3 regions of the Niveispirillum fermenti genome follow, and region 3 is predicted to be linked to each of the others. Evidence: riboswitches for the same ligand, from Rfam matches in the RefSeq annotation. Region 3 holds a riboswitch; each other region holds the start of a gene.
The links. A riboswitch is a leader RNA that binds a small molecule or an ion and turns the genes downstream of it on or off. The one in region 3 is predicted to bind thiamine pyrophosphate.

Region 1 (9,998 bases), 1.0 Mb from region 3:
GGAAGAAATCGGGCAGGTGGATGGCGAACTGGAACGGCTGGCCCATCCCGCCAACCGCACCTTCGTGCTGGATGAACGGCGCGGGGCGGCCGACAGCGGCTGGCATGTCACCGTGGAGGCCCCCATCGTCGGTGCCAGCACCCGCAACGGCCCGACCTGGCAGGGTCATCGCCGCTTCCGGGTGTGGGCGCCCGACGAGCATGCGGCGCGCGCCAAGGTCGAGAAGCGGTACGGTGCCGAACAGGGCTATGCCATCATCTCCATCTTCCCCGCTCCGCCCCCCGTCGCCAACCGCAATGGCGACCCGGCCATGGTCTGACATTGCGGGAGCCCCCGCCGCCCGTAAGGGAAAAGCCAGCCCATAAATCCCGTATTGCCAGGAAGCAGCCCTTTGGGGCATTGTGCGGCTCCGCCTTCTGCGGGCCTGTAGCTCAATGGTTAGAGCCGGCCGCTCATAACGGTCTGGTTGGGGGTTCAAGTCCCTCCGGGCCCACCAATTTATCAAGGGTTTAGCGTCGCCACGTTGGCGACGCTAACAGCCTTGTCAAGTGAGCTGTAAGTGCAAAGGGCGTTGGCGGACAGCTAATACTATTTTGCGGTGATCAGAACCAATTGGTTCTGATCACCGCCATCGATCGCCGGCGCCAACATTGGTTGGCTTGGCGACGCCGCACGAGCGGTATAAGGACCCGAAAATCTCACGCAACGCGGTCCAGGCCGTGCGCAGGAAGCGGGCGGGGCCAGCTCCTCTGACTTTCTCCCGCCTATAAGGAGATTGTTGGCATTATAATAAAATTATTAAGTGATTTATTGGAGGTCTCCGAGGGTTTTTGGCGTGAAATGATGGAAATACAACCCCCGCGTTCTGCAAATCGCTGGCTGCACGGTCATCATTTCAGGTAGATTTGGCGTTTCGACCGGCCGTGAAGGGCCGGCGGGCGAAGGATATGACGACGGGCAGCGCATGTTGCAGGGGAAATGGAAATGAATCGGCCGGACACGGAACCTGGCCGCGGCCAGGACGTGACCATCGGCGATGTCACGATTTCTCCGTCATTGAACCGTATCGCCATTGCCGCCCGTCAGTGCCGCCTGCAGCCCCGTGTGATGCAGGTGCTGCTTTTGCTTGCCCGCCACCAGGGGCGTTCCGTCACGCGCGATGAACTGCTGGAACAATGCTGGGGCGGTGTCTTCGTGGCCGAAGACAGCCTGAACCGCTCCATCTTCCAATTGCGCCGCGCCCTGCGGGAAGTGGGGGCGGCGTGCGTGCGGGTGGAGACGATACCGAAGATCGGCTACAGCCTCGTTATCGATGTGATGCCATCTGCCTCCGGGCCGGCCATTTCCGCAGAGCCGGGGGAGGATGCGCGGGGGGCGGAGGTGACGCCCGCGTCCCCGCCCGCCGCCGTGCCGCCAGCCCGGCCCGTGACCGGGCAAGAGGAAGCCGCGACCCTTGCGCCGCGGGGTTTGGCGACCCGCCTGCTGCTGTTGGTGGCGCTGTTGCTGCTCGTGGCGCTGGCGGTGCTGGGGCTGCTCTATCATCGCAAGGAGGGTGGCTTTGCGACATTGCCCGCCTTCGACATCCATGCCCTGACGCTGGAACCGGGATTGAACCTCTATCCCGCCCTTTCACCGGATGGAAAGATGGCGGCCTATGCCCACCGCAATTCCTTCGGCGACATGGATCTCATGCTGCGCAGTGCGGCCCCGGGCGGGCGGGCCACCATCCTGACCCAGACGGAGGACAGCGACCGTTATCCCGTCTGGTCGCCGCGCGGCGACCGGCTGGCCTTTGTGCGCGTCGGTCCCGACTGGAACTGCCGGCTTTACGTCATCAGTGTCCCGGCGGGAAAGGAAAGGCTGGTATCCCCCTGTCTGGGCGATCACATGCCGCATCTGGCATGGCGGCCCGATGGCAAGGCACTGGTGCTGACGGCGCTGACGGAAGGGGATCCGGGCCGGTCACGCCTGATCTCCATACCCCTGGATGGCGGCACGCCGTCGCCCGTGCCGGTTCCGGCAGACGCAGGCGCGGATGATTGGATGCCGGCCTATTCGCCCGATGGCGGCCGGCTCGCCTTCGTCCGGGCCCTGTCGGGCGGCCAGGCGGCGCTGATGGTTAGCGACGCCCGGACGGGGCGCGCGCTGCGGCGACTGCCGCTCGACCCTGGCATTTCGCATTTCGGCTGGGCGGCCGATGGCCAGGGATTTTACCTGACAAACGCTTCCCGGCGGCGGCGTGGATTGTGGCATGTGGATATCAGCACGGGACGCTGGCAGCAGATCATGCCGTCCATCGGCCGGCTGGGCCTGATATCGGTGGACCGGGCCCGCGGAACCATGCTGGTCGAAACCTATCGCGGCCATTCCGACATCGTGGAATTCGGTTCGTCGGGCAACCAGCATGTACTGCTGGGCTCCACCGCCAACGAGTACGAGCCCCAGCTTTCCCCGGATGGCAAGGCCATGGCCTTTGTCAGTGACCGGCTGGGGCCGCCGCAGGTCTGGCTGGCGGTGGAGGACGGGGAGCCCCGTCCCCTGACGGATCTGCGGGCGGCCATCCTGACCGGTCTGCGCTGGTCGCCGGATGGCGCCAGGTTGCTGTTTGTGGCGGAAGACGGCCCGTCGCACGACCTTTACCAGGTGGAACCGGCAAGCGGACAGACGACGCGCCTGACCCAGGATGGCCGCCAGAAGGGCACCCCCGTCTGGCTGCCGGATGGCAGCATCGGCCTGCCCGTGCTGGACACCGAGGGGTGGGCCGTCTGGTCCCTGGAACCCGATCGCGGCCTGTCCCGGAAGACGGATATGCGTCACGACTTCATCGACCTGTCACAGGACCGGACCATGCTGCTGACGGGGGATACCGGCACCACCCGGTTGAACTGGCGGATGCTGGATGGGTCGGATGCCGGGACGCTGGACCTGCCCTTCACGCTCCGTCGCCGCAATCTCGCCGTCTGCCCCGATACGATCTATGCCGCCCGCGTCACCCGGTTCAGTGCCGAGGTCATCGCCATCGATCGGCTGACGGGCTGGGAGCGGCGGCTGGGCATCCTGAACCGGACGGAATTGCAGGGCCAGATTTCCGCTGATTGCGCAAAAGGGTCCGTTCTGATGGCCAGCATCATCGACCAGGAAGCCGGCCTCGCCCTGATCACGCCGGATGATGCGGACTGACGGGGCGGCGGCACGGGTTTCCTGAGGGATGTGAGTTTTCTATTAAATATCAATTAATTAGAGTGGTGCTCTGATTTCCATTCGGAAATGATCGGCGTTCGATCATGCAATGATCAGCTTTCCGTCATGGCCTGATCGATGCGTCGCTGCAATGGTTGCGGCCTCTGCGGGCACCCTGCTGTTCCGGCCATGTCGGCCGGTGAAGGGGGCCTTGAACAGGAGCAGGAAATGAAGGACGGAAAACTCCGCCTCAAGGCATGCATCACCATCGAACTCCAGACCACCAGCTTCATGGAAGCCGGGGAACACCAGAAGCGCCTGATGCAATTGCTGGAAGAGGTTCAGCGCCATTATCCCGACAGCCGCCTGGATCTGCGTGAGCTGCGCACCAGGACGGCCGCCAACGGCAGTTCGGCACCGCAGCCGCCGGCCACGCGCACGGGCCGCCTGCGGCCCTATGCCAGTGTTGCCTGACGCCGGGGAGGGAGAAGCATCATGCAACGCTATCCCAGCACGGCGCTGTCGATCGCCCAGGCCCTGATGAAGATCAATCCGCGCATGTCGCTGCGCACGGCCACCACCTTGCTGACCATTTGCGAAAATGAGGGCATCAGCCAGGCCGAACTGGCCTATCTCATGGGGGAGGCGCCGTGCGCCATCAGCCGCGCCATCGATGAATTGTCACGCGATTGGGACAATGGGGAGGGCGCACCGGGTCCGCTGGTCGAACGCCGGCCCTGGACCCAGGATGCGCGCCTGCGTGTGGTCCAGTTGACCGACCACGGGCGCGCCATGCGCGATCTGCTGAACAGCCAGATCGAAGCGGCCCGGCCCATCGTCGCGGCCGCCTGATCCCGGTTCCGTCAATTGGCCCCGTCGTCAGCCGGCCCCGGCCGCCGCCTCGCGCAGGCGGCGCATGAAACGGGCCCGCGAGGGGACATGCTGAAGGATCGTGGCCGCCCTGTCCGCCCCGCCCGTCATGCGGCCGATGCCCTTGCCCAAGGCCAGGACATCGCTGATGCGGCGATCCAGGAAGGACCAGGTGTCGGCCATCCCTTCCGACTGGTCGTCCAGCCAGTAAAGGGTGGTGGCCGCCACGACGCCGGACAGCAACAGGCGCTTGGTATAGAAATTATAGTCGGTCGATGCATCCCCGATGCCACGCCAGACGGCATCGACCGTGGCGTACAGAAGCTGTGGCCCGCGCGCCGCGTTCAGCGGCATGGCCAGCAGGCTGCTGGACCGGCGCACGGCCTCCCGATAGGGGGCCAGCGCCTCCAGCCGGCTGCGCACGGCCAGGGCCACCCGTTCGCGCAGCTTCAGGGCCGTCAGGTCGGTGCGGGCCAGGGCAGCATGCATCTGCCGGTCGGCCCAGTCGCTCAGCCAGCAGGCCGCCTCGACGGGGCCGCCGGGAAAGGCGGCGTCGGCCTCCTGCGGGTGGAAACCGGCGCTTTCCGCGCCGCGGCGCATGACGGTGCGGTTCCAGCCGTCGAAGGCCACGTCGGGCAGCATGGCCAGCAGGATGCCATCCCGCCGCGCGGCCAGGGCCGCCTGGGCATCGGCGAAGGCATCGCTTTCCCCGGGCGCCGGCCCGCCGCTGCCCTCGGCGCCAGCCGTGCCGGCTGTGACGGCATCCGTCATTCCGGCCGTGGCGGTATCGGCGGCCGGGTCCGGCAGGGATGTTTCGCAGGCATCGGTCATGGCATCGTTCCTCAATAGAGCGGCCGGTTCCATGGGCTGTCAGCGTGCCGCCGCCAGCACGTCCGGCCCGAAGAACCTCTGTTCTTCCATATAGGTCAGCGTGGCCAGGGATTCCATGCGGTCCAGATAGAGGACGGCGTCCAGATGGTCCAGCTCATGCTGGATCACCCGGGCATGGGTGCCCGCGGCCTCGCGTTCCACCAGATTGCCGTCCAGATCATAGCCCCGGTAGCGGATATGCCGATAGCGCGGCACGACGCCGCGCAGGCCCGGAATGGACAGGCACCCTTCCCAGCCCGGTACCCGCTCCGCCGATAGGGGAACGAAGACCGGATTGACCAGGACTTGCGGCCCCATGGGCCGGTCGCCGGCCGTATCGGTGGCCCGTTCCGGCGGCACGCGGAAAACGATGATGCGGCGGGCGACATCGACCTGCGGTGCGGCCAGCCCGATGCCCGGCGCGTCTAACATCGTCTCCACCATATCATCCGCCAACTGCCGGATATCATCCCCGAAACCGCCCGCCGCCGGGACAGGTAGCGGGTCGGCAACCCGGCGCAGCACGGGATTGCCCATGCGGACGATGGGAAGAACGGCCATGACGGGCACCTCCTGCGCGGATGTGAAGGGACGATTCGGGGTGGTACGGCATTCTGCGACCCCGGCCCCGGCGATGCAAGGCAAGGAAAACCCGTCCATAGCGGCCCGCATGCCCGCCATTCCGCATGAATTGGCGGTTGATGATGATGCGGGCCTTCACAAGCCCCCCGCACCTGTGTATAACCCCGGCGACTGGATCGGGCGATGGCGCGACCTGCAAGGGTCTCGCGTTGCCGTTTCTTTGTTCTCAACCCTTATCGCGTGGCGCCGGTTCGCCCGGTCAGCGCACCATTGGAGTGGATGTCCCGTGCAAGTTCTGGTTCGTGATAACAACGTCGATCAGGCCCTGCGCGCGCTGAAGAAGAAGATGCAGCGTGAGGGCATCTTCCGCGAAATGAAGCTGCGCCGCAATTACGAGAAGCCGTCCGAGAAGCGCGCCCGCGAGAAGGCCGAGGCCATCCGCCGCGCCCGCAAGCTGCTGCGCAAGCGTCTGGAGCGCGAGGGCTACTAAGCCCTCCCCCCTCCCTGTCCATCGGACAGGCGCCAGTACGGCCCCGGTAACGGGATTGAACGCCGCCCCCGGATTGTCCGCGGGCGGCTTTTGATCTTTCGTGCCGGGGATTTCGTGTTTGCGGGGGTGGGGGCCTATGCCCGCCGTCCCGTGGACACAGGTTTATGGCGGTAGGGGGGGCACGGGCCGCGCCCTCGACCAGCGGGATCCGGTATCCCGCCGGTTCGTTCCCATCAGGTGCCGATCAGCCCCAGTTCCGGGCTGGATGCCTCCGCCCGCAGCCGCTTGGGGATACGGCCGGCCAGGCGTGCCAGCCGCCCGCCTTCCACCCCGGCCCGCATGGCGGCAGCCATCTTCACGGGGTCGATGCTTTTCGACACGGCCGTGTTCAGCAGTACGGCATCGCAACCCAGCTCCATGGCCAGTGCCGCGTCGCTGGCCGTGCCGATGCCCGCGTCCAGGACCACGGGCACGATGCTGTTCCGGCAGATCGTCTCGATATTGTAGGGGTTGAGGATGCCAAGCCCCGTGCCGATGGGGGCGCCCAGCGGCATGACGGCGGCACAGCCGACATCGGCCAGCCGCCGGCAGACGATGGGATCGTCGGTGCAATAGGGCAGGACGGTGAATCCGTCGCGCACCAGCTCGTCCGCGGCGCGCAGCAACTGTTCCACGTCGGGATAGAGCGTTTCCCGGTCGCCGATCAGTTCCAGCTTGATCCAACTGGTGTCCATCGCCTCGCGCGCCAGTTGCGCGGTCAGCACGGCATCCTTCACGGTGGAACAGCCGGCCGTGTTGGGCAGCAGCCACACCTTGCCGGCCACCAGGTCCAAAAGCCCCTCGCCATAGCCCGTCAGGTCGGCGCGGCGCACCGACACGGTCAGGATTTCCGCACCGGACGCCGCCAGGCTGTCCAGGAAAACCTGCTGGTTTGGATAGCCGGCAGAGCCCAGGAACAGGCGCGACGCGAAATTCTTGCCCGCAATCTTCAGCGGATCGGTGATAGCCATCTCAACCACCCTGCAGCACCTTGACGATTTCCACCCGGTCGCCGGGGGACAGGTTCGTATCGGCCCAGCGGCCGCGCGGCACCACCATGTCGTTGACGGCGACGGCGATGCCGCGCGCCGCCGGATCGATGCCGTCCGCGGCCATGACCGCGGTCAGGGCGTAATCGTCGGGCACCTGTTCCCTGCCATTGATGATGATCATGCCAACCTTTCCTTAGCCGCCCGGGTGGCGGCCAATCCTATGCCGCCTGCGCCGCGGCGAAACGTTCGGCCCCGAAGGGCCTGATATGCGTGTCGACCCGTCCCGTCAGGATCAGGTCGGTGATGGCATCGGCCGTGACGGGGGCCAGCAGGATGCCGTTGCGGTGATGACCGGTGGCCAGCACCAGCCCCTCCAGCCCCGGCGCGGGCCCCAGGATGGGGGCGTCGTCGCGGCTGCCGGGGCGCAAGCCCGTCCACATCTCGCGCACGGGCAGTTCCTCCACCCCCGGCAGGGCTCGCCAGGCGGCATCCAGCAGGGCCAGCACGCCGCCGGCGGTCATCTGGCTGTCGAATCCCTTTTCCTCCGTCGTGGCGCCGATGATCAGCGTGCCGTCACGGCGCGGCACCAGATAGCATTTGGGGGCCCAGACGACATGAGTCAAAAGCGGCCGGGCAGGGTCCATCGCCAGCGACATCATCTGGCCCTTCACGGGGCGGACGGGCGGCGGGACGGGCTGCCCCGGCAGCAGGCGCGACCAGGCGCCGGCCGCCAGCACGACGATATCGGCGCCGGCCACCCTGTCCCCCAGCACCACGCCCGTCACGCGGCCGGCCGACACATCCAGGCCGGTGACCGCCGTCCCCTCATGCAGGCGCGCCCCGGTCGCGGCCAGGGCGGCGCGCAGCGCGGCGGCGGCCAGGCGGTTGTCCACCTGCCCGTCCCGCGGGCTGAACACGCCGGCGGCCGTGCGCGGGTTGAGGAAGGGTTCCTTCTCCTTGGCTTCCGCCCCCGTCAGCCAGGACAGTTCCAGTCCCAGCCCGCGCTGGAAGGCGTAGTTGGAGCGCAGCAGTTCCACCTCGTCGCGGGTGCTGGCCACCACCAGCGTGCCTTCGCTGCGCAGGCCGGCGGGCAGGCCCGTGACCGCCTCCAGTTCCCGCGCGAAGCCGGGCCAGCGCGCCTGGCTTTCCAGGCACAGCGGCAACAGCGGCTGTTCGCCCGGCTCCGTCTCCACCCCGGCGGCCAGCATGCCGGCGGCGGCGCGCGTGGCGCCCTGGCCGGCCCGGTCGCGTTCGAAGATATCGACCGACGCCCCGGCCCCGGCCAGCCGCCAGCCGATCGCCATGCCGATGATGCCGCCGCCGATGATGGCCACGCGGGGCCGGTCCTTGGATTGCCCGTCCTTGGATTGGATAATGGTCATTCTCGCCTTCTCCCTTCGCCGGCATGACCCGGATCAGGTTCGATGGGTGTGATCTCAGCCGCCGTCCGGCAGGATGGCGGCACCCCAGGGTCCATGTCCTATGTCATGGGCCTGTCCCGGTTGGAATGCAAGGGGCTGGTGCCCGGCAGACCCGACCCGTCCGGTTCGCGCTTGACCATCGGCCCCATGCGGCATATCTGCCGCAATAGAGGGACCCTTGTGCAAGCAGCGTCGCCTCCCGCCCCGTCAATCCCGCCGGACCCGGACACGCCGCCCATGTCGCTTCTGCCCATCCTGACCATTCCCGACAGCCGCCTGAAGGCCACGTGCAAGCCGCTGGACAATGTCGACGGGCGCGTCGCGGCCCTGATGGATGACATGCTGGAAACCATGTACAAGGCCCCCGGCATCGGTCTGGCCGCGCCGCAGATCGGTCTGCTGGAACGGCTGATCGTCGTGGACGTGACCGATCACCGCACCGAGACGCCCCAGCCGCTGGCCATGGTCAACCCCGAACTGCTCTGGACCTCCGACGAGGTGACCGTGACGCAGGAAGGCTGCCTGTCCATCCCGGAAATCTATGCCGATGTGACACGGCCCAGCATGATCCGGGTGCGTTATGTCGATCGCGGGGGCGAGGTGCGGGAGATGGATGCCGACGGCCTGCTGGCCACCTGCATCCAGCATGAGATCGACCACCTGAACGGCGTGCTGTTCATCGACCATCTGTCGTCGCTGAAGCGCAACATGCTGCTGCGCAAATACAACAAGTCGCGCAAGTAAGCCCGCAAATAAGGATGATGCCGGGGTACGCCCCGGTTTCCCTGATCCCGGCCGAAAGAGAGGCTTTTCCCCGTGCCGCTGCGTCTTGCCTTCATGGGTACGCCCGACTTTTCCGTGGGCATCCTGGATGCCCTGGTCCAGGGCGGGCATGAACTGGTCTGTGTCTACAGCCAGCCGCCCCGCCCCGCGGGCCGCGGCCAGCAGGTGCAGGCCACGCCCGTGCATCGCCGGGCCGATGCGCTGGGCATCCCCGTGCGCACCCCCAAGAGCCTGCGCAAGCCGGAGGAGCAGGCGGCCTTCGCCGCCCTGGACCTGGATTGCGCCATCGTGGCCGCCTATGGCCTGATCCTGCCGCAACCCGTGCTGGACGCACCGCGCCTGGGCTGCGTCAATGTCCATGCCAGCCTGCTGCCGCGCTGGCGCGGGGCGGCCCCCATTCAGCGTGCCATCCTGGCCGGCGATGCCGAAACGGGCGTGACCATCATGCAGATGGATGCCGGCCTGGACACGGGCGCCATGCTGATGAAGGACAGCCTGCCCATCACGGCGGGCATGAACGCCGCCACACTGCATGACGCCCTGGCCGCCATGGGTGCCCGGCTGATGGTGGCGGCCCTGCCCGGTATTGCAGACGGTTCGCTGACCCCCGTGCCGCAGCCGGAAGAGGGCGTGACCTATGCCGCCAAGCTGGCCAAGGAGGAAGGGCGCCTGGACCTGTCCCGTCCGGCCGTGGAACTGGATCGGCAGGTCCGTGGCCTGACCCCCTGGCCCGGCTGCTGGATCGATCTTGCCGGCGGAGAGAAGCTGAAG
Region 2 (9,998 bases), 910 kb from region 3:
CAGCGCGGTATTGCCGCCACCGATCACGGCCACTTCCTTGCCGCGGAAGAAGAACCCGTCGCAGGTGGCGCAGGCGGAGACGCCGGCCCCCTGGTAATGCTGCTCGCCGGGGATGCCCAGCCAGCGGGCCTGTGCGCCCGTGGCGATGATCACGGTGTCGGCCACGAATTCATCCCCGCTGTCAGCCTTGCAGACGAAGGGGCGCTGCGTGAAATCGACGTCGCTGATGATGTCGAAGAACATCTTCGTGCCATAGCGTTCCGCCTGGGCGCGCATCTGTTCCATCAGGTGCGGGCCCTCCACCGGGTCGGCGAAGCCGGGGTAATTCTCCACATCCTTGGTGATGGTCAACTGGCCGCCGGGCGTCATGCCCTGGACCAGCACCGGCTCCAGGCTGGCGCGGGCGGCATAGATGGCGGCGGTATAGCCGGCCGGGCCGGCGCCGATGATCAGGACCTTGGAACGGTGGGTGGCCATGATGCTTCCTTCGAAGGGCTTAATGCTGTTGGGGTTGCCTGGCAAATGGGGGCGACCCTGCGGGTCCGGCAAGGGGCATGCCGGTCGGGGCGGGGTTGCGACCCTACAGCCGTGCCCCGGCGGGGGCAATCGGTCTTGTGCCCCGCTTTCCGACGGTCGGGCAGGCGGGCTGGTGCCTTGCGGCATGGGACGTGCCGGGCGAAATACCCCGAAATCCCCGCCGGACGGCACACCGGGGCTGGCCCCGGGGCGCCCGGCACACTACATAGGGAGGCGATCCGCCGCTCTTGCATGGTTCCTGGTGATGAAGAAATACGGCCTGTCCGTGTTGTGCGCCCTGTTTCTGGCTGCCGGCCTGTCCGTTGCCGCGGCCGCGGCAGGCGTGCGCAGCAACATTGCCGCCACGGACAATGTGGAAACCTTCATCACCCTGGAAACCACGGGCGTGGCGCCGGGCCAGACCGTCTGGGCCGCCCTGACCCAGAATATCCGTCCCCATTGGCACACCTATTGGGTCAATCCCGGCGATAGCGGCATCCCGACGGAAATCGCCTGGACCCTGCCGGAAGGCTGGAAGGCGGACGCCATTACCTGGCCGGCGCCCGAGCGGTTTCCCATCGGGCCGCTGGTCAATTTCGGCTACAAGGACACGGTGCATCTGCTGGTGCCGCTGACCGTGCCCGCCGATGCGCCGGCCGGCCAGACGGTCAGGCTGGACGCCCAGGTGGACTGGCTGGTCTGCGAGGATATCTGCATCCCCGAATCGGCCGCACTGTCCATCGCCGTTCCCGTGCTGGCCGAAACGGCCCCGGTGGACCCCGACGCGGCGGCGCTGTTCGCGGCGGCGCGCGCCGCCCTGCCGGTGCCGAGCCCGTATGAAGCCACCCTGTCGCCGGGCGACAAGACCCATCGGCTGGCCCTGGCCGCCCCTGGTCTGGATCGCGGCCGTGTCACGGATGTGTTCTTCTTTCCGCATGAATATACGGTGGCCGCCTCCAACGCGACACAGCCCATCACCCTGGATGCGGCGGGGCTGACCCTGACGCTGGAACCGGCGGGCGCGTTGCCGGCCGGGCCCGTCACGGGCGTGCTGACCTTCACCGAGCAACTGGACGGCCAGAGCCTGCGCCATGCCCTGGCGGTGGAGGCGGCCGTGGGACCGCCCGCGGCGGCACTGTCCCCGCCGCCGGCCGGATTGCAGACCGGCCTGTTGTCGGCGCTGCTGCTGGCCCTGGCCGGCGGTGCCATCCTCAACCTGATGCCCTGCGTGTTCCCCGTGCTGTCCATGAAGGCGCTGGCCCTGATGCGCCATGGGCCGGGGGAGGCGCGGCGGCACGGGCTCGCCTATACGGCGGGCGTGCTGGTCTGCTTCGGCATTGTCGCCGGGGCGCTGATCGCGCTGCGTGCCGGCGGGGCGGCCATCGGCTGGGGCTTCCAGCTTCAGGACCCGCTGGTCGTGGCCGTGCTGGCCTATGTCATGCTGCTGCTGGGACTGTCGCTGTCGGGCGTCTTCACGCTGGGCGGCTCCATCATGGGGGTCGGCCAGGGGCTTGCCGGGCGTGACGGGCTGGCGGGCAGCTTCTTCACCGGCGTTCTGGCCACGGTGGTTGCCACACCCTGCACGGCACCCTTCATGGGCACAGCGTTGGGTTTCGCCATCACCCAGCCCTGGCCCGTGGCCCTGTCGGTGTTCCTGGCCCTGGGCCTGGGCATGGCACTGCCTTTCCTGGCGTTGTCCTTCTCTCCGGCATTGCTGAGGCGCCTGCCCCGGCCGGGCATCTGGATGGATCGGGTCAAGCAGGCCTTGGCCTTTCCGCTCTATGCTTCGGCCGCCTGGCTGCTCTGGGTCCTGTCGATCCAGGCCGGGCCGGCGGCCCTGGCTACGGTGCTGGCCGGCATGGTGGCCATCGCGTTCGCCGCCTGGGTCTATGGCCAGACGCGGCTGTCCGGCGGGGCTATGCGTGCGTTCGGCACCGTGCTGGCCGTGCTGGCCCTGGGCGGCGCCATCGCCGGGGCGACCACGGCTGCCCCCACGGCGGCGGGCGGGCAGGGCCCCACCGCCACCGCCGATGCGGCCGCCGCCGGGTTCGAGCCCTGGACTCCGGACCGCCAGGCCGCCCTGCTGGCCCAGGGCAAGCCGGTCTTCGTGAATTTCACGGCGGCCTGGTGCGTGACCTGTCTGGTCAATGAGCGGACATCATTGTCGACGGCAGGGGTGCGCCAGGCGCTGGGCCAGAAGGGCGTGACCTATCTGAAGGGCGACTGGACCAACCGCGATGCCACCATCGCCCGAGTGCTGGAAAGCCATGGCCGCAGCGGCGTTCCGCTCTATTTGCTGTACCGGCCGGGCGAACAGGTGCCCGTGATCCTGCCGCAGATCCTGACCGAGGGTATTGTGCTGGACGCGCTCGCTCCCCTGCCGCCCGCCTGATTTGCCACGGAACCTATCACCACTCAGCGTTGTTCCCCCCTGGAGCGATGCCGGCAGCGCCGGGCCGATATGTCCTTGAGGATATGACCCCTGGCGGGCTTGCGGCCCCATGGTCCGCGCCTTATCTTAGAATTATTCTAAGAAGGATGGCGCGGCCGGCGCACCGGTGCCCCGTGCGACATCCGGGAGGACAGATTATGGCCAGTTACACCGAAAGTCCCGAATTGCTGCGGAGCTTCACGGCCCAGGCCAACCGCTATCCCATGCTGCGGCCCGAGCAGGAGGACAGGCTGGCGCGCGACTGGACGGAACGCCAGGACCGCCGCGCCTTCGATCAGCTTGTCCACAGCCATATGCGCCTTGCCGTGAAGGTCGCCGCCAAATATGCCCGCTCCGGCCTGCCCGTGGCCGATCTCGTGTCGGAAGCCAATATCGGGTTGATCAAGGCCGTGCAGCGTTTCGACCCGACCCGCGGCTTCCGTCTGGCCACCTATGCCCTTTGGTGGATCCGGGCGGAGGTGCAGTCCTTCGTGCTGCATAACTGGTCGCTGCTGAAGGGCGGCAACACCGCCACCTTGAAGCGCCTGTTCTTCAATCTGCGTCAGACCCAGCGCAAACTGGGCATCCATGACCGGATCATGAGCGATGAGGAAGCCGCACAGGTGGCCGAGAAGCTCAGCGCCAGCATCGAGGAGGTGCGGGAGATGGAGCACCGCTTCGCCACCCCCGTCAGTTCGCTGAACGTGCAGGTGGGCGAAGAGGGTGACCATGAGGCCATCGACCTGCTGGCCGATGACCAGGACAGTGTCGAGGAGCGGCTGGCCGAGCAGGGTGAGCTGAATGCCCGGCGCGCGCTGATGACGGACGCGCTGACGCAACTGGGCGACCGGGAGCGGCACATCTTCGCCGCGCGCAATCTGGCCGACCAGCCCGTGACGCTGGAGACACTGGCCCGCCAGTATGGTGTCAGCAAGGAGCGCATCCGCCAGATCGAAAGCGGCGCCTATAAGAAGGTCGTGCGGCGCGTGCGGGCCCAGGTGGACACGGTCGCCCCCATGCCCCCGCCGATGGCGCTGGGCCGGCGCACGGCGGCGATGGCCATGGCTTGAGGCGCCCTTTGTCCCGCCCTTGCCCCTTTTTCTTCTCCCCAGCCTTTGACGGGCCGGCCCTTGTGGCCGGCCCGCCGTGCTTTACCTGTTCCCCGAAGTGATGTAGGGCTTGCCGCAACGCACAAATAATCACGACTGGAGGATACGGCCATGAGTGCCAGCGCCCAGGTGAAGCGCGTCAGCGTGCCCGACATCGCGGCCCGCAAGGGGCAGGAACCCGTCGTCATCCTGACTGCCTACAGCGTTTCCATGGCCCGCCTGCTGGACCCGCACTGTGATTGCCTGCTGGTCGGCGACAGTCTGGGCATGGTGCTTTACGGGCTGGACAGTACACTGCCCGTCACCCTGGACATGATGATCAATCATGGTGCCGCCGTGGTGCGCGGATCGTCCAGGGCCTGTGTCATCGTCGACCTGCCCTGGGCCAGCTATCAGGAAAGCCCTCAGCAGGCCTTCCGCAACGCCGCCCGCGTGCTGGCGGAAACGGGTGCGCAGGCCGTGAAGCTGGAAGGCGGGGAAGAGATGGCGGAAACCGTCGATTTCCTGGTCCGGCGCGGCATTCCCGTCATGGGGCATGTCGGCCTGACGCCGCAGGCCGTCAACGCGCTGGGCGGTTACCGGGCCCGCGGCCGGTCTGACGCCGAACAGCAGAAGATTCTGGGAGATGCCCGCGCCGTGGCGGAGGCAGGTGCCTTCTCCGTCGTCGTGGAAGGGGTGGTGGAGCCGCTGGCCCGCACCATCACGGAGAATGTGCCGGCCATCACCATCGGCATCGGCGCCAGCCCTGCCTGTGACGGTCAGGTCCTGGTGTCCGACGACATGCTGGGCCTGTTCGGCGGCTTTACGCCCAAATTCGTGAAACGCTATGCCGAGCTGGGGGATCAGATATCCAGTGCCGCCGCCGAATATGCGGCAGAGGTGCGGTCGCGCGCCTTTCCGGGCCCCGCCCATCTGTTCGGTGTGAAAAAGGGCTGATCCGTCCCCCTCCGGCTGTCCTACCGGTCGGGGGACAGAAGGGTGCCCGCCTGGTCCCGATCCCCGGTCGCCAGGCGGGGGTTGACGGGCACGGGGCCATTTCCCCGCAGATAGTCCAGCGGCGTCAGCCCTTCATCATCCCGCGCGCCGGGATCGGCACCGGCGGCCAGCAAGGCCCGGATGACAGGCAGGCCGGCATTGGCGGCGGCATAATGCAGCGCCGTGCGCTTCCCATGCCGGGGGGCGTCATAGGGGCCGGTTTCGGCCGTCGCGGCATCCACCCGCGCGCCCTGGTCCAGCAGCCACGCCACCGATGCCGGCTGGTCGGCCTGCGCCGCGGCCATCAGCGGCGTCTTGCCGAAGCCGTTGGGCATGTCCGGACCGTTCCCGGACACCATGTCGGGCAGCAGATCGGGTCGCCGGGCAGCGGCCAGATGGGACAGCGGGTCGATCCCGGCCCAACGCGCGCAGCGGGCGAACGCATCATCCGGCCTGTCCGTATTACCGGCTTCCATGGCGGCGCGGACGGCATCCGCCGGCGCATCATCCAGCAACAGGGTGCGCGCATGGCCGGACGGCACCCCAGCCTCCCCGCAATCGCCACCCCATACGACCGCGAACAGGGCGTTGCGCGCCAGCTGTTCGGCTTCCTGCCCGTGGGCCGGCCGGTAATACGCGGTCAGTGCCGCCCTTGCGGCCGCGTAGGATGGCTGTATCCGGCCGATGAAAGCCCGATGGTTGGCGGGTGACAGATAGGCCCAGACCGCATAGGGCCCGCCATTGCCGGGCGGGGCCGGCGGCAGCCCCGCCGGGTCCAGCCGTGCCTGTTCCAGAAGGGCCGCCTGCCGGCCGCCCAGCGCGAACCGTAATGTGCCCCCATGGGTGCCCAGAAAATCGCCGTCCGCCAGCCGCCCGGCTTCCATGAAAGCCGTCATGGCGGCGTCGGGAAAGCCGGTGACCGTACCCCGGTTCCAATCGCATCCCGACCGGGGCAGGAAATTGTCACGGTTGCCGGCGAACTGCGGCTGCGTGGCGGCCAGCAGGCCGGGCCGTCGCGCCAGCACCGCGCAGGGGATGGCATAAAAGGCGGAATGGCTGTTCACCGCCCCCGTGCTGGACAGCAGCCGCACCAGCGGCAGCAGGCTTTCATCCGTGCCGTCATAGGGCAGGGGCGGGCCCAGCACGTCCAGCATGTAATCATCGGTGCGCCCGTCTGGCAGAGTGGCCAGATCGTGGGCCAGTGCCGCGATTTCCTGCCGGCCATCCGGGCGGAAGGCATGCAGGTACAGCAGCAGGTCCAGCCGGGCCAGCGGGGTGCCGGCGCCGCGCATCGCCGCCTCTGCCGCCGCCGGGTCCCGGTCCATGCCGGCGATGGCGCGGTCATAGGCGTCGCCGCCGACCCCATCTCCGGTCCCGCCACCGGCCAGAATGGTCACGGCCAGCAGAAGCAAACCCGAGGCCAGCAAGGATCGAAGCAGGGACATGGGGCCTCTCCCGTGTGCCGCAAACGGGCCGGACCCTATCATGATGCCAACCATGCGGAAACCGAAACACCCCGTCTTGACATCCGCCGCCTGCCGCCGCACCCTCCGCCCTGTCCAAGGGGAACCCCGGCAAGGGGCTGAGACACCGCATGGACCGCCGACAGGCGGCACCGGCGCGGGAACCCTTCGAACCTGATCCGGGTCGTACCGGCGTAGGGATGGAAGCATAGGGGCCCCGTACCGCCCCACACGTGCCGCCGCGTTCCGTGCGCAAACCCGGATCTCCAGCCAACGGAGGTCCAGATGCCAGATACCACCATTACCGATCCCGAATTCCGCGTCACGACCGGCCCGCTGCCCGCGTCGCGCAAGGTGCATGTGGCGGGAGAACGCTTCCCCGACATCCGCGTCGCCATGCGGGAGATCGACCTTTCGCCCAGCGCCGATGAGCCGGCCGTGCGGGTCTATGACCCGTCCGGCCCTTATACCGACCCGGGGGTGCGGACCGATATCCGGCGGGGGCTGGCCGAATTGCGCCGGTCCTGGATCAAGGCGCGCGGCGATGTGGAAGCCTATGACGGCCGGGACGTGAAGCCGGAGGATAATGGGCTGAAGGACGGCCAGGAAAGCCCCGTCCCCCTGTTCGACCGCGCATCCCGCCGGCCGCTGCGCGCTAGGCCGGGGGCCAACGTGTCCCAGCTTCATTATGCCCGCAAGGGCATCGTCACGCCCGAGATGGAATATGTCGCCATCCGCGAAAATCTGGGCCGGCAGCATCTGGCCGGACAGGCCGCCCGCGACGGGGAGGATTTCGGGGCATCCATCCCCGATCACGTGACCCCGGAATTCGTGCGGGACGAGATTGCGCGCGGTCGTGCCATCATCCCCAACAACATCAACCATCCGGAAACGGAGCCGATGATCATCGGCCGGAACTTCCTGGTGAAGATCAACGCCAATATCGGCAATTCGGCGGTCACCTCCAGCGTGGCGGACGAGGTGGACAAGCTGGTCTGGGCCACCCGCTGGGGGGCCGACACGGTGATGGACCTGTCCACGGGCCGCAACATCCACACGATCCGCGAATGGATCATCCGCAATTCGCCGGTGCCCATCGGCACGGTGCCCATCTATCAGGCGCTGGAGAAGGTGGGCGGCAAGGCGGAGGACCTGACCTGGGACCTGTTCCGCGACACGCTGATCGAACAGGCCGAACAGGGCGTGGATTATTTCACCATCCATGCCGGGGTGCGGCTGGCCCATATCCCGCTGACGGCCAGGCGCGTGACGGGCATTGTCAGCCGCGGCGGCTCCATCATGGCCAAATGGTGCCTGGCCCATCACAAGGAGAACTTCCTCTACACCCATTTTGAGGAAATCTGCGAGATCATGAAGGCCTATGACATCGCCTTCTCGCTGGGCGACGGCCTGCGGCCCGGCAGCATCGCCGATGCCAATGACGCCGCCCAGTTCGCGGAACTGGACACGCTGGGCGAACTGACCCAGATCGCCTGGAAGCATGATGTGCAGGTGATGATCGAAGGGCCGGGCCATGTGCCCATGCACAAGATCAAGGCCAATATGGACAAGCAGTTGAAGGTCTGCGGCGAGGCACCCTTCTACACGCTGGGGCCGCTGACCACCGACATCGCACCCGGCTACGACCACATCACCAGCGGCATCGGGGCGGCCATGATCGGCTGGTTCGGTACCTCCATGCTCTGCTATGTCACGCCCAAGGAACATCTGGGCCTGCCCGACCGCGACGATGTGAAGGTGGGCGTCATCACCTACAAGCTGGCCGCCCATGCCGCCGACCTGGCAAAGGGCCATCCCGGCGCGCAGGAACGTGACGATGCGCTCTCCCGCGCCCGGTTCGAATTCCGCTGGCGCGACCAGTTCAACCTGTCGCTGGACCCGGAGACGGCGGAGAAATACCACGACCAGACCCTGCCGGCGGAAGGCGCCAAGCTGGCGCATTTCTGCTCCATGTGCGGGCCGAAATTCTGCTCCATGAAGATCACACAGGAAGTGCGCGACTATGCGGCGGCGCAGGAGGGGATGGCCGCCATGTCTGCGGCATTCAAGGAAAAGGGCGGGCAGGTCTACCTGTCGGACAGGCCGGTGCCGGACGATCATCATTGAAACAAAAGGCCCCCGTCCGGTGTTCGGACGGGGGCCTTTCCTCTGGCTGATCGGGCCGGAGATGCCGTCAGGCGCGGGCCAGACGGTCCATCTCCTCCTTCACGCGCAATTTCTCCATTTTCAGGCGGGTCAGGGTCGTTGTATCCGGCAGGGGGCGGCGAGCTTCCAACCGCACCTCCCGATCCAGGGTTTCGTGCTTGACGCGCAGGGCTTCAACACGCTCGGGGAACAACATACGGCCTTCTCCTTCTGTAACGATGGAACAATGGACGTGTCTGATTGTTGGAACCTGAAACGCGGACGGCCTTTCCGATCCGTATGGCTGATGGACGATCCTGACATGGTTTTGTCATCCGTCCGTCTATGCATATGGATAGGGTGGTCGGTTTTTTCGAGGGTCGTCTAGCCACCCTGGACGAAAACCATCGGGGGCGCTACATCACCTCCATGGCAGATATCCTCCCACAGCCGGCCGGTTCCTCCGGTCCTGACCAGTACCCGGCCGCCACACCGGCCCGACGGATGATCGTCGGGATCAGCGGGGCGTCGGGCATTGTTTACGGCATACGCCTGCTTTCCACGTTACGCCGGCTTGGCATCGAATCCCACCTTGTTCTGAGCAGGTCTGCGGAAGTGACCTGTGCGCATGAGTCGGGGCTGAAGGTTGCCGACATCAGGGCGCTGGCCGATGTGAACTATTCCATCACCGATATCGGGGCCGCCATCTCGTCGGGCAGCTTCAGGACCATGGGCATGATCGTGGCCCCCTGCTCGGTGCGCTCCCTGTCGGAGATCGCGTCAGGCGTCACCAGCACCCTGCTGACCCGCGCGGCCGACGTGGTGCTGAAGGAACGGCGGCGGCTGGTGCTGATGCTGCGGGAGACGCCGCTGCATCTGGGCCATATCCGGTCCATGGCTGCCGTGACGGAAATGGGGGCCATCGTCTACCCGCCGGTGCCGGCCTTCTATGCCCGGCCTGCCAGCATCGAGGAAATGGTGGATCACACGATCGGCCGCGTCCTTGACCTGTTTGATCTGGATACGGGCCGTGTGCGGCGATGGGGAGAAGCGGGAGGCACCTGACCGGATGGATAGGGAACATCCCGTGTGGCTGCACTGTTGATTGAATAACGGCGTCAAATGCGCCGGATCGAACAACAACAGACGAGCAGAGCCATGTCCACCAAGCTGCTGAACCGTTTCGCCCTGGTCACCTTCCTGGCCGCCGCCCCCCTGGCGCTGGCCGCCTGCGACAACAAGGGTCCTGCCGAGCGGGCCGGCGAGAAGATCGATGATGCGGCCGAGCGGGCCGGCGATCAGTTGGAAGATGCCGGCGACAAGATCGAGGATCGCCTGGACCGCGCGCGGGATTGACCG
Region 3 (9,998 bases):
GAGGATTCGAACCTCCGGCCTGCTGGACCCAAACCAGCCGCGCTACCAGGCTGCGCTACGCTCCGCCACCCAGGCGGTGGGAATACACCACACGGACGGCGGGGGCAAGCATGCCCGCAAGCATCCATGCGTCGAAAAGCCGAAACCGTCTCATGCGGCCCGCGGACGCGGACGAAGGCCACGCCACAGGCCGGCCATGCCACCTGGCGCCATGACCAGCAGATTGCCCGCCACCGCCAGACCCAGACCCAGCGCACCGGACGGTGTCCACCGGTAATCCTCGAACAGGGTGGAAACGACCAGGGCCAGAACGGGCGTCATGATGGCGATGTAACCGGCGCGCCCCGGTCCCATGCGGCCCAGCAGCGTGAAATAGCACAGGAAGGCCGCTATGGAGCCGACCAGCGACAGGTAGACCAGCGACAAAAGGTAGGGCAGCGTCGCGTCCACCCGGAAACTGGCGCCCTGCAGGGCAGCCACCAGCGCCATCAGGCCGGCCCCCACCAGCATGGCCCAGGCGGTGGAACCGATCAGCGGCATTTCCGCCCGGCGCATCCGCGAAACCGCCATGTTGCCCAGCGATGCTGAATAGTTGGACAGCATCATGAGCCCGAATCCGACGGCCGCCCCCCCCGTCAGCACCCCGCCCGCCATTTCCGGCATGAACAGCAATAGCACGCCCGTCACCCCCATGATGCCACCCCCCAGCACCGACGGGCGGATGGGCTGGCCCAGGAACAGCCGGGCATTGACGACATTCATCAGGCTGAGAACCGAACCGGCCACCGCCACCAGGCCGGAAGGCAGGAGCGCTGTGGCCTTGTAGACCAGCAGATAGTTGAGCGCGAAATTGAAAAGTCCGGCCAGACCGATCAGCCACCAGCCGTCCCGCCGGGGCATGACCGGCTGTCGCCGCACCGCCAGGAAAGCCAGCAGGACGAACCCTGCCAGCAGGAAGCGGTAGGCCACCGACACAGCCGGATCCACCGCCCCCAACTGGAACGTGATGGCATACCAGGTGGAGCCCCAGATCAGCGTGGTGGCAAGGAACAGGACGACATTGGTTGACATGGGGATTCAACACCGCAAACAGGATCGACCAGCCTATAGACCTGCCCCGTGGGGCTTCCAACGCAGATGTTGTGGCGGAGACATTATACTGCTTTGCGGTGACCAGAACCTGTTGGCTCTGATCACCGCCCTCAAATGCCGGGGCCAACATCCGTTGGCTTGGCGATGCCGCACGAGCGGTGCTGTGGCGGTTGCCGCCGGACCAGATTGCCGGCGCGGTCACCGGCACAGACGGACACGACACCCCCGAAGCGCCATCAGATGTCCAGGTCCACCTGATGGGCTTCCGGTCCCACATTGTTCATCAATGCCTGGACATAGGTGGCGATCTTCGTCGCCTCCTCGGTATGCAGGGCCAGCAATGACCGCATCTGGGCCGCCAGTTGCCTTGCTTCCTCGCGGGCAAGGTCCGGGTCCGCATCGGGGGTGTCCGGCGGGTCGGGACCATCATCGGCCAGTCCCGCCACCATCTCCACGACCTGCTCGGACGTCGGTGGCGGTGGCGGTGAAGGGGACGGCTGGGCGGGCTCGTCCGTTGGGGGCGGCACCATAGCGGGCCGGTCGGCGAACCGGTCAAGGCTGTGCCGGATGCGTTGCTTCTGGGGTGTGGAGAGGTCGGGCAGTCCCTCCACCTCCTCCATCACCAGATCGATGAGACGATGGCGCAGGCTGCGCCGGCCGCCCCCACCCTCTTCCCGCCGTTGACGCGGCTCGATCCGGGTCACGCCCGTAACCTGCCGGTCACGGGACGGCGGCGTGACCGGCTGCTGCAAGGGCGGCAAAGGTGGGGTATACAGGACCATGCTCCATGCTAACACACAGGTCATCCTGCCGGAAATCCACCGATTGCGGGGCCGGGAACATGGTCACGGGTGCGCAGCATCAGGGGCGGGGGACAAGCGCCCGCCCAGGCCCTGCGCACCGGCCTGCGCTATGGCCGCTTCACGCCGAAGGCCGGGTGCAACAGACGGTCGCCGGGGCGGATGCCCAGCCGCGCCGACAGCCCGCCATTGATCTCCAGCACCGCCAGCGCGGGGCCGGCAGATGGCAGCGGCGTCAGGTCACGGGGCCTGCCATGCTGGATATTGACGATATAGCCGGCAGCATCAACGAAGATGATATCCAATGGTATCAGGGTGTTCTTCATCCAGAATGACAGGCGGCCTTCCTGCTCGTTCAGGAACAGCATGCCATGATCATCCTCCATCCGTTCGACGAACATCAGGCCGTGGGCCTGCTGTTGCGGGGTCAATGCCAGGTCGACATGGAAGCTGTGGCGCTGCCCATTGCGGGTTTCCACCACGATCGTGTCACGGTTCAACCCCATCTGCGGGCCCGGTGGCATCTGCGCCATCGCCGGCGGCGCCAAGGGCAGGAGAAGGGGGGGCAATGACAGAAGCAGGGCAAGGGCCAGTCGGCGCAGCATGATGGATCCCGTCAGGTGGCAGCGGATCACCCTACCACAGGTCGCGCACACTTGCCGCCGCGTGGCGCACATCATCGCGCACGGGGCCTTCATGCGGGGCGTCGGCCAGGCCGTCGAACCAGCGGGCCGGCGGGTTGCGGCCCTGACGGCGATCCCAGGTCAGCCCCTTCAGCACCGCCGCCGCCGCGGGCGTCAGGTCGGCCTGCGCCGGGTCGATGCCGTTCAGCACGGCCCATATGCCGGCCCAGGCACGGCCCACGGACCAGGGATTGTATCCGCCGCCGCCCACGACCACCGTGCGCGGTGCCAGCCCCACCAGATCACCCACCGCCCGCCAGAGGGCCCGGTTGGACAGGGACAGGCGCGACAGCGGGTCATCGGCCAGCGCATCGGCGCCGGTCTGGATCATCATCGCCTGCGGGCGGAACGCGACAGCCAGGGGGATGATCGCCTCCTCCACCACGTGCCGGAATTCCGCATCGTTCAGGCCGGCCGGCAGGGGCACGTTGCGGGCCATGCCGCCGGCGCGGTCGTGCAGCAGGCCGGTATGGGGCCAGCGCCCTTCCTCATGCACCGAAATGGTCAGAACCCGTTCATCATCGTGGAAGGCGTCCTGTACACCATCGCCGTGATGGGCATCGAGATCGACATAGAGAACGCGGTCCAGCCCCTGATCCAGCAAGGCCAGCAGGCCCAGCACGGGCGCATTGAAGAAGCAGAAGCCACTGGCCCGTCCGGGGCGGGCATGATGGGTGCCGCTGGCAGGCGAATGCACGACCCCGCCATCGCGGACAAGATCGGCCGCCAGAAGGGCCGCCCCCGCGGCGATGGCCGGCCGCCGGTACATTTCCGGGAAGACGGGATTTTCCAGCTTGCCCAGCCCGTAACGCAGCGCGGTGTCCAGATCGACCCTCTGGTCCCGCTCTGCCCGCGCCACGGCGGCGATATAGTCGCGGTCGTGGAAACGGGCGAGCTGCTCTGCCGTGGCCAGCGGACTGTCGACATAGGCGTCATCGTCCAGCCAGCCCATGGCCCGGATCAGGTCGGTCGCCACGCTGACGCGGGGAATCGACAATGGGTGCTTGCGGCCATAACTGGAATGCCGATAGATCTCGCCCCCCAGATAAAGCGGGCGGTTCGTCGCGCTTTTCGGCGACGCAGCAGCGGTCAGGTCGTTGATCGTGGCGCTGTCGGGCATAATGAACATAGTTTATTCCGCAGCGCGGAAACCGACAAGCACCCCGCTTGCACCTGCGACGCTATTTCACCGGTTCATGGTCGTAGGAGAAGATGCGGGCCAGTTTCCAGCCGTCGGCCTCCAGCCGCCAGAGCTGTGTGAAGCGGGCGCGGCCGACCTTCGTTTCCGGTCCATCCCCCCGGCGCTCATAGAAGAAATGCTCCCCCTGCTCCAGCACGCCGATCGTGCCGATGGGATGCACCGTCATGCTGCCGGGGATCAGTTCGCGGCGGGAACGCCAGGCATCCGGCGCCTGCCGCGTCGCGCATCTCTGTGCATAACTGGCCACGAATGGGGCGGCCGACCGTGCCACCTCCCCATCCTTGTCGTGATACATCTCGAAATCCGGGGTCAGCATGGTGGCCAGCCGGTCCGGATCACAGCCCTGGAAGAACAGCGCGAAGAAATCGGCGTCCAGCGTTTCCACCATCCGGTTCAGTGCCGGCCCTTCCGGCAAACCGCCCGCACCGGCCGTTGCCGACAGGAAAAAAACGGCGGTCCCGGCGGCAATCTTGTGTCTGAAGCCCATATCTTGTCCCACCCCTCTGATGGCCGGCCGCGGAAACCGTCCGCCCTGTCCGATGCCTATTCCCTTGCGGGCCTGTCATGGCTTTGTCATAACGGAAAAACCTCACTGGGGGGAGCCCGATGGTCGGCTGAGAGGTCCTGTAACGGGACGACCCCTGGAACCTGATCCGGATGATGCCGGCGTAGGGACAGTGAACCATGAGCAACGACCCGGGGCCGCGTCCGGCCCCGTCCGCCCCTTCCCCTGCCATTCATCTGCGCGATGGCGGCCTGATGCTCGGCGGCCGGATGATTTTCCGGCACCTGACATTGGCGGCGGCCGGGGGCCGCATCACCTGCCTGCTGGGCCCCAGCGGGGCCGGCAAGTCCAGCCTGTTGCGCCTGATCGCCGGTCTGGCCACAGGCGAGGGTGAAATCCTGGCTGATGACGGGCAGCCCGTGGCCGGCCGTATCGCCTGGATGGGCCAGCAGGATCTGCTGCTGCCCTGGGCCAGCGTTCTCGACAATGTGATGCTGGGTGCGAAACTGCGGGGCAACCGGGCCGGGCCGGCGGCACGCGACCGGGCGCTGGCCCTGCTTGCCCATGTCGGGCTGGCCGATCGTGCCGCTTGCCGGCCGGACGCCCTGTCGGGCGGCATGCGCCAGCGTGTGGCCCTGGCGCGCACCCTGTTCGAGGATCGGCCCATCGTGCTGATGGACGAGCCTTTTTCCGCTCTGGACGCCATCACGCGGCTGCGCCTGCAGGATCTCGCGGCCGGCCTGCTGGCGGGACGCACGGTGCTGATGGTCACGCATGATCCGATGGAAGCGCTGCGTCTGGGCCATCAGGTGCTTGTCCTGTCCGGCCGGCCGGCACGCCTGTCCAATCCCATTCAGCCGCCGGGCGACAGCCCCCGCCCCCCCGACCACCCGGCCCTGCTGTCCCTGCAGGGACGCCTGTTGGCGCAGTTGCGCGGCGCGGTGGGGGAGGACGCGGCATGATGGGCATGCTGCTGCGCGGCGGTGTGACGCTGGCGGGGCTGGTGCTGGCCTGGGGCCTGCTGGTCCATCTGGCCGATCTCCCGCACTATATCGTGCCGGGACCGGACCGGGTGGCCGCCCGCCTGTGGTCTGACCGTGCGTTGCTGGCCGAGCATGCGGGCCACACATTGCTGGAAATCGTCCTGGGGCTGGTGCTGGGCACCTTCTGCGGTGCGCTGGCGGCCCTGGCGCTGACGGCGTCGGCCGCCGCGCGGCGCTGGCTTCTGCCGTTGCTGCTGGCCAGCCAGGCCGTTCCGGTCTTCGCCATAGCGCCGCTTCTGGTGCTGTGGCTGGGCTATGGCATGGCGTCGAAGGTGGCGATGGCCACGCTGATCATCTTCTTCCCCGTCACTGCCAGCTTCTATGACGGGTTGCGGCGCACGGATCCGGGCTGGCTGGACCTGGCCCGGACCATGGGTGCCGGTCCCATGGCCATCCTGCGCCATATCCGGCTGCCGGCCGCGCTGCCCGCTTTCGGGTCCGGGTTGCGCATGGCCGCCGCCGTGGCCCCCATCGGGGCCGTGGTGGGCGAATGGGTTGGCGCATCCGCCGGCCTTGGCTTTCTGATGCTGCATGCGACGGCACGGGTCCAGACGGACCTGACCTTCGCCGCCCTGTTCATCCTGGCGCTGCTGGCCGTGTGCCTGTGGCTTCTGGTCGATCTGATCCTTCGCCGGGCCATGCCCTGGCTACCCGACAGCGTGATAACCAAGGAACCCAACGCATGAGCAAGAACTGGCTGCGTGCGGCCGCCATGGCCGCATCGCTGGCGCTTTGCGCCCTGCCCGCCACCGCGGAAGAAAAGCTGACCGTGCTGCTGGACTGGTTCGTGAACCCCGACCATGGCCCGCTCTACGTCGCGCTGGAACAGGGATATTTCAAGGAGGCGGGCCTGGCCGTCGAGTTGATCGCCCCGTCCGATCCCAATGACCCGCCACGTCTGGTCGCCGCGGGCCGGGGCGATGTGGCCATCTCCTATCAGCCGCAACTCCACCTGCAGGTGGATGCCGGGCTGCCTGTGACACGCATCGGCACGCTGGTGGCCACGCCGTTGAACACGGTGATCGTGATGAAGGACGGTCCCGTCAAGTCGATCAGGGATCTGAAGGGACGGAAGATCGGCTATTCCGTCGGCGGGTTCGAGGATGCGCTGCTGGGGGCCATGCTGGAACGGCATGGGCTGACATTGAAGGATGTCACCCTTATCAACGTCAATTTCTCGTTGTCCCCGGCCCTGTTCGCGGGGCAGGTGGATGCCATCGTCGGCGGTTACCGTAATTTCGAGCTGAACCAGATGGAGATCGAGAAGAAGGAAGGACGGGCCTTCTTCCCCGAGGAGGAGGGTGTTCCCGCCTATGACGAGCTTGTCTTCATCACCGCCCGGAACAAGGCGGCCGACCCGCGGCTGGGCCGGTTCCTGGATGCCGTGGAACGGGGAACCCTTTATCTTGTCAACCATCCGGATGAGGCGTGGCGCCTGTTCGTCAAGGGCCGGGCGGACCTTGATACCGAACTGAACCGTCGGGCCTGGGTCGACACCGTGGCCCGTTTCGCGCACAGTCCGCGCGCGCTGGACCGTGCGCGCTACGACCGGTTCGCCCGCTTCCTGCATGAACGCGGCCTGATCAAGGCCGTGCCGGCGGTGGAAAGCTACACATCGCACATCGACTGACCGCACATCGAATGAGGGCGATCGGCCCGGACAGAAGGAGAGGCCCTCCCCCTGTCCGGGCCCCGGCTTACCTGCTGCGCAGCAGGTCGCGGATTTCCGTCAGCAATTCCTCGCTCTTCGTCGGCGCGGCGGGTTTCGCCTCTTCCTTCTTCTTGAAGCGATTCACCTGCTTGACCAGGATGAACACTGCCCAGGACACGATCAGGAACTTCAGGATCGCATTGATGAACAAGCCGTAATTCACGGTCGCGGCACCGGCATCCTTGGCCGCCTGCAATGTGGGATATTCACCCCCCGACAGGCTGACGAAATAGTCGGAGAAATCGATGCCACCCAGGACATAGCCCAGAGGCGGCATCAGGATATCGTTGACCAGCGAGGTGACGATGGCGGTGAAGGCGGCCCCGATGATGATACCGACCGCCAAGTCCACGACATTGCCGCGGCTGATGAAAGTCTTGAATTCGTTCAGCATGTTTTTCCCACTCCATGGCGGCGGCCCCCCGGCCGACCGAACGGTCCGCAAGAAGGATCATGCATCGCGGCCGGATTGGAAAGCCCGGATTGCGGGTTATACCAATGTTGCGATGAGTGGAACTCATCGCAACATTGGTTGGCGCGTTGAGCGCCCGCGCGTCCATGCGCGCGTGAACTAAATACCAAGATACCCAGTCCCGGTGATCACAACCGATCACCGGGCTCAAGCGCCGGCGCCAACATCCGTTGGCTTGTGTTTTCGAAATGTCAGTAAGATGTGTGATCGCCGGCCGGGGCATGCCCCGGCCGGCGATCCGTCCGGAAGACCGCTCCGTGGAAAGGTAGATCATACACCGTAGCCAAGCATGGTTCTCCGGTCGGCCCCTTCATTGACCCGAACAGTTGCTTGGGGTTGCAGCCCCGTACGTGCAAGGCAGGGAGTATGAAGATGGCACAACAGGACTCTATCATCGCCCTGGACGTCAGCAAGGCCCGTCTGGACGGGTTGGATGCCGAGACAGGAGAGGCTTTCCAAGTCGAGAATGCCGAGGCTGGTTACAGTCTCCTTCGGCGACGGTGTGGCAAGCGCGCCGTGCAGGTCGTCCTGGAAGCCAGTGGTGGCTATGAGCGGCCGGTCATGGAGGCTTTATCGAAAGCCGGCATTCCCGTCCGCCTCGTCGATCCTCGCAAGGTCCGGCATTTTGCCAGGGCGCATGGACGCTGGGCCAAGAATGACCGGCTGGATGCCCGGATGATCGCCGCCTATGCCCAGGCGATCCCCGGAGCCGCCTACCAACCCGATCCGGAACGGGAGGTCCTGGCGGAACTGGCCACCTACCGGCGCCAGTTGCTCGACGAGCAGACCATGGTCAGGAACCAGGCCCAGACCCTGGCGGATCCGGAACTGCGCCGCTTGGCCAAGCGGCGCCTGGATGCCATCGCCCTGCTGATCCTGCGCCTCGACAAGCGCATTGCCGAGCAGATCGCGGCATCCAAAACCTTGAAGGTCAACGACAACCTGCTCCAGTCCATTCCTGCTGTCGGGCCGGTGCTGGCGGCCACCCTGCTGGCCCATATGCCGGAGTTGGGCACACTGACACGACATCAGGTCGCCGCCCTGGCCGGCGTTGCCCCGATGGATAACCAGAGCGGCAAACGCGATGGCCCGCGCAGCATCTACGGTGGAAGGCCCGTTGTCCGAACCGTCCTTTACATGGCTGCCGTCGTCGCCAGTCGGCGAAATCCACCCTTGGCCGCCTTCTATAAAAAACTCATCGCCGCTGGAAAGAAGCCAAAGGTTGCCCTCGTTGCCATCATGCGAAAGATCGTCGTCCTCGCCAATGCCATCATCCGCGATCAGAGAACTTACGCCGCATGAAAACAGTTGCTTGGCTACACCGCACGTGCGGCGCGGCGGCGCATCGGGGTCGCATTGATCAGGACCATGGGTCCTGATCAATGTAGATACGTATTAGGCCTTCTGCCGGAGAGACTTGCCGGAACCGGGCATTTGGCAGACTTTGTATCCCGACGATCGATCAGCCGGAAAGCGCCATTGCATGGACCCATACCCGAACCCACCCGGCAAGGTGGACGACATCGCCCGGTTGGAAGCGCTCTACGGTCATCCTTCCGCCCCGGCGATTGCCAAGGAAGCCGATCACCTGACCCCCGCCTATCGCGCCTGGGTTGAGGCATCCCCCTTTTTTGCGCTGGGCACGGTGGGGCCGGACGGGCTTGACGTGTCGCCACGCGGCGATGCCGGAAGCTGTATCTTCGTGCGGGATGAACGGACGCTGCTGCTGCCCGACCGGCGCGGCAACAACCGCATCGACAGCCTGCGCAACATCCTGGCCGATCCCCGCGTGGCCTGCATGTTCCTGATCCCGGGTGTGAACGAGGCGCTGCGCATCAACGGCCTGGCGGCTGTCAGCATCGATCCCGGCCTGTGCGCGGAACTGGCGCGGGAAGGACAGGCGCCGCGCAGCGTGGTCTGGATTTCCATCCGCGCCGTCTATTTCCAGTGCGCCCGGTCACTGCTGCGTTCCGACCTTTGGGCGCAAGGGGCGCTGGGCCGGCCGGCCGGCGTGCCCACCCCCGGGCAGATGATCGCCGATGCCAGCCTGGGGCGGGAGGGCGGTGCCGCCTATGATGCAGCCCTGGCCGACCGCCAGCGCAAGACACTGTGGTGACGGGAAGGACGGATAATGTGGACATTTGCGCGCTTGGCGACCGTGACCATCCTGGCCCTGCTTTTCCTGACCCTGCCCATAGTACTGCGCGATGCGGTGCCCGATGCGCTGTTCGAGATGTGGGATGCGCTGGTGAAACCGTTGCGCACACCGGTGAACGGGTTCTGGTGGCAATATTTCAACCGCTATGACCAGCAGCCGCTGTTTCAGCTTTCCAGCCTGCTGACACAGGTCGCCATCCTGACCCTGATGGTGGAGGCGGTACGGTGGCTGTGGCGCCGACGCACCACCTGAAAGCAGCTTGCGATGAGTAGAACTCATCGCAAGCTGGTCCGGCGGCGACTGCCGCCGCGCCGCCCGTGCGGCGCGCCCGAG

Region 1: linked by a shared signal. The riboswitch ahead of thiO (glycine oxidase ThiO) and the one ahead of ABC728_RS23325 (ABC transporter ATP-binding protein) in region 3 are both predicted to bind thiamine pyrophosphate.
Region 2: linked by a shared signal. The riboswitch ahead of thiC (phosphomethylpyrimidine synthase ThiC) and the one ahead of ABC728_RS23325 (ABC transporter ATP-binding protein) in region 3 are both predicted to bind thiamine pyrophosphate.

Annotation. Positions count from the first base shown of each region.
Region 1 covers NZ_CP156681.1:518,770-528,767, reverse strand. Annotated here, with positions in the region: gene ABC728_RS13915 (hypothetical protein) at 1-319, shown strand, start outside; tRNA gene ABC728_RS13910 (tRNA-Ile) at 421-496, shown strand; gene ABC728_RS13905 (winged helix-turn-helix domain-containing protein) at 985-3,180, shown strand; gene ABC728_RS13900 (hypothetical protein) at 3,409-3,654, shown strand; gene ABC728_RS13895 (hypothetical protein) at 3,676-4,032, shown strand; gene ABC728_RS13890 (COQ9 family protein) at 4,060-4,881, opposite strand; gene def (peptide deformylase) at 4,921-5,481, opposite strand; gene rpsU (30S ribosomal protein S21) at 5,789-5,992, shown strand; gene ABC728_RS13875 (thiazole synthase) at 6,226-7,002, opposite strand; gene thiS (sulfur carrier protein ThiS) at 7,004-7,204, opposite strand; gene thiO (glycine oxidase ThiO) at 7,242-8,405, opposite strand; TPP riboswitch at 8,398-8,502, opposite strand; gene def (peptide deformylase) at 8,682-9,188, shown strand; gene fmt (methionyl-tRNA formyltransferase) at 9,267-9,998, shown strand, end outside.
Region 2 covers NZ_CP156681.1:1,691,888-1,701,885, forward strand. Annotated here, with positions in the region: gene trxB (thioredoxin-disulfide reductase) at 1-477, opposite strand, end outside; gene ABC728_RS19225 (protein-disulfide reductase DsbD family protein) at 782-2,908, shown strand; gene ABC728_RS19230 (RNA polymerase factor sigma-32) at 3,106-4,017, shown strand; gene panB (3-methyl-2-oxobutanoate hydroxymethyltransferase) at 4,168-4,992, shown strand; gene ABC728_RS19240 (ankyrin repeat domain-containing protein) at 5,013-6,476, opposite strand; TPP riboswitch at 6,584-6,712, shown strand; gene thiC (phosphomethylpyrimidine synthase ThiC) at 6,780-8,621, shown strand; gene ABC728_RS19250 (YdcH family protein) at 8,689-8,856, opposite strand; gene ABC728_RS19255 (UbiX family flavin prenyltransferase) at 9,144-9,704, shown strand; gene ABC728_RS19260 (hypothetical protein) at 9,798-9,995, shown strand.
Region 3 covers NZ_CP156681.1:2,605,778-2,615,775, forward strand. Annotated here, with positions in the region: tRNA gene ABC728_RS23295 (tRNA-Pro) at 1-65, opposite strand, end outside; gene ABC728_RS23300 (DMT family transporter) at 151-1,071, opposite strand; gene ABC728_RS23305 (hypothetical protein) at 1,329-1,874, opposite strand; gene ABC728_RS23310 (DUF192 domain-containing protein) at 2,003-2,497, opposite strand; gene ABC728_RS23315 (acetoin utilization protein AcuC) at 2,529-3,704, opposite strand; gene ABC728_RS23320 (nuclear transport factor 2 family protein) at 3,757-4,263, opposite strand; TPP riboswitch at 4,362-4,468, shown strand; gene ABC728_RS23325 (ABC transporter ATP-binding protein) at 4,461-5,243, shown strand; gene ABC728_RS23330 (ABC transporter permease) at 5,240-6,010, shown strand; gene ABC728_RS23335 (ABC transporter substrate-binding protein) at 6,007-6,954, shown strand; gene mscL (large conductance mechanosensitive channel protein MscL) at 7,022-7,429, opposite strand; gene ABC728_RS23345 (IS110 family transposase) at 7,874-8,809, shown strand; gene ABC728_RS23350 (pyridoxamine 5'-phosphate oxidase family protein) at 8,991-9,623, shown strand; gene ABC728_RS23355 (hypothetical protein) at 9,639-9,917, shown strand.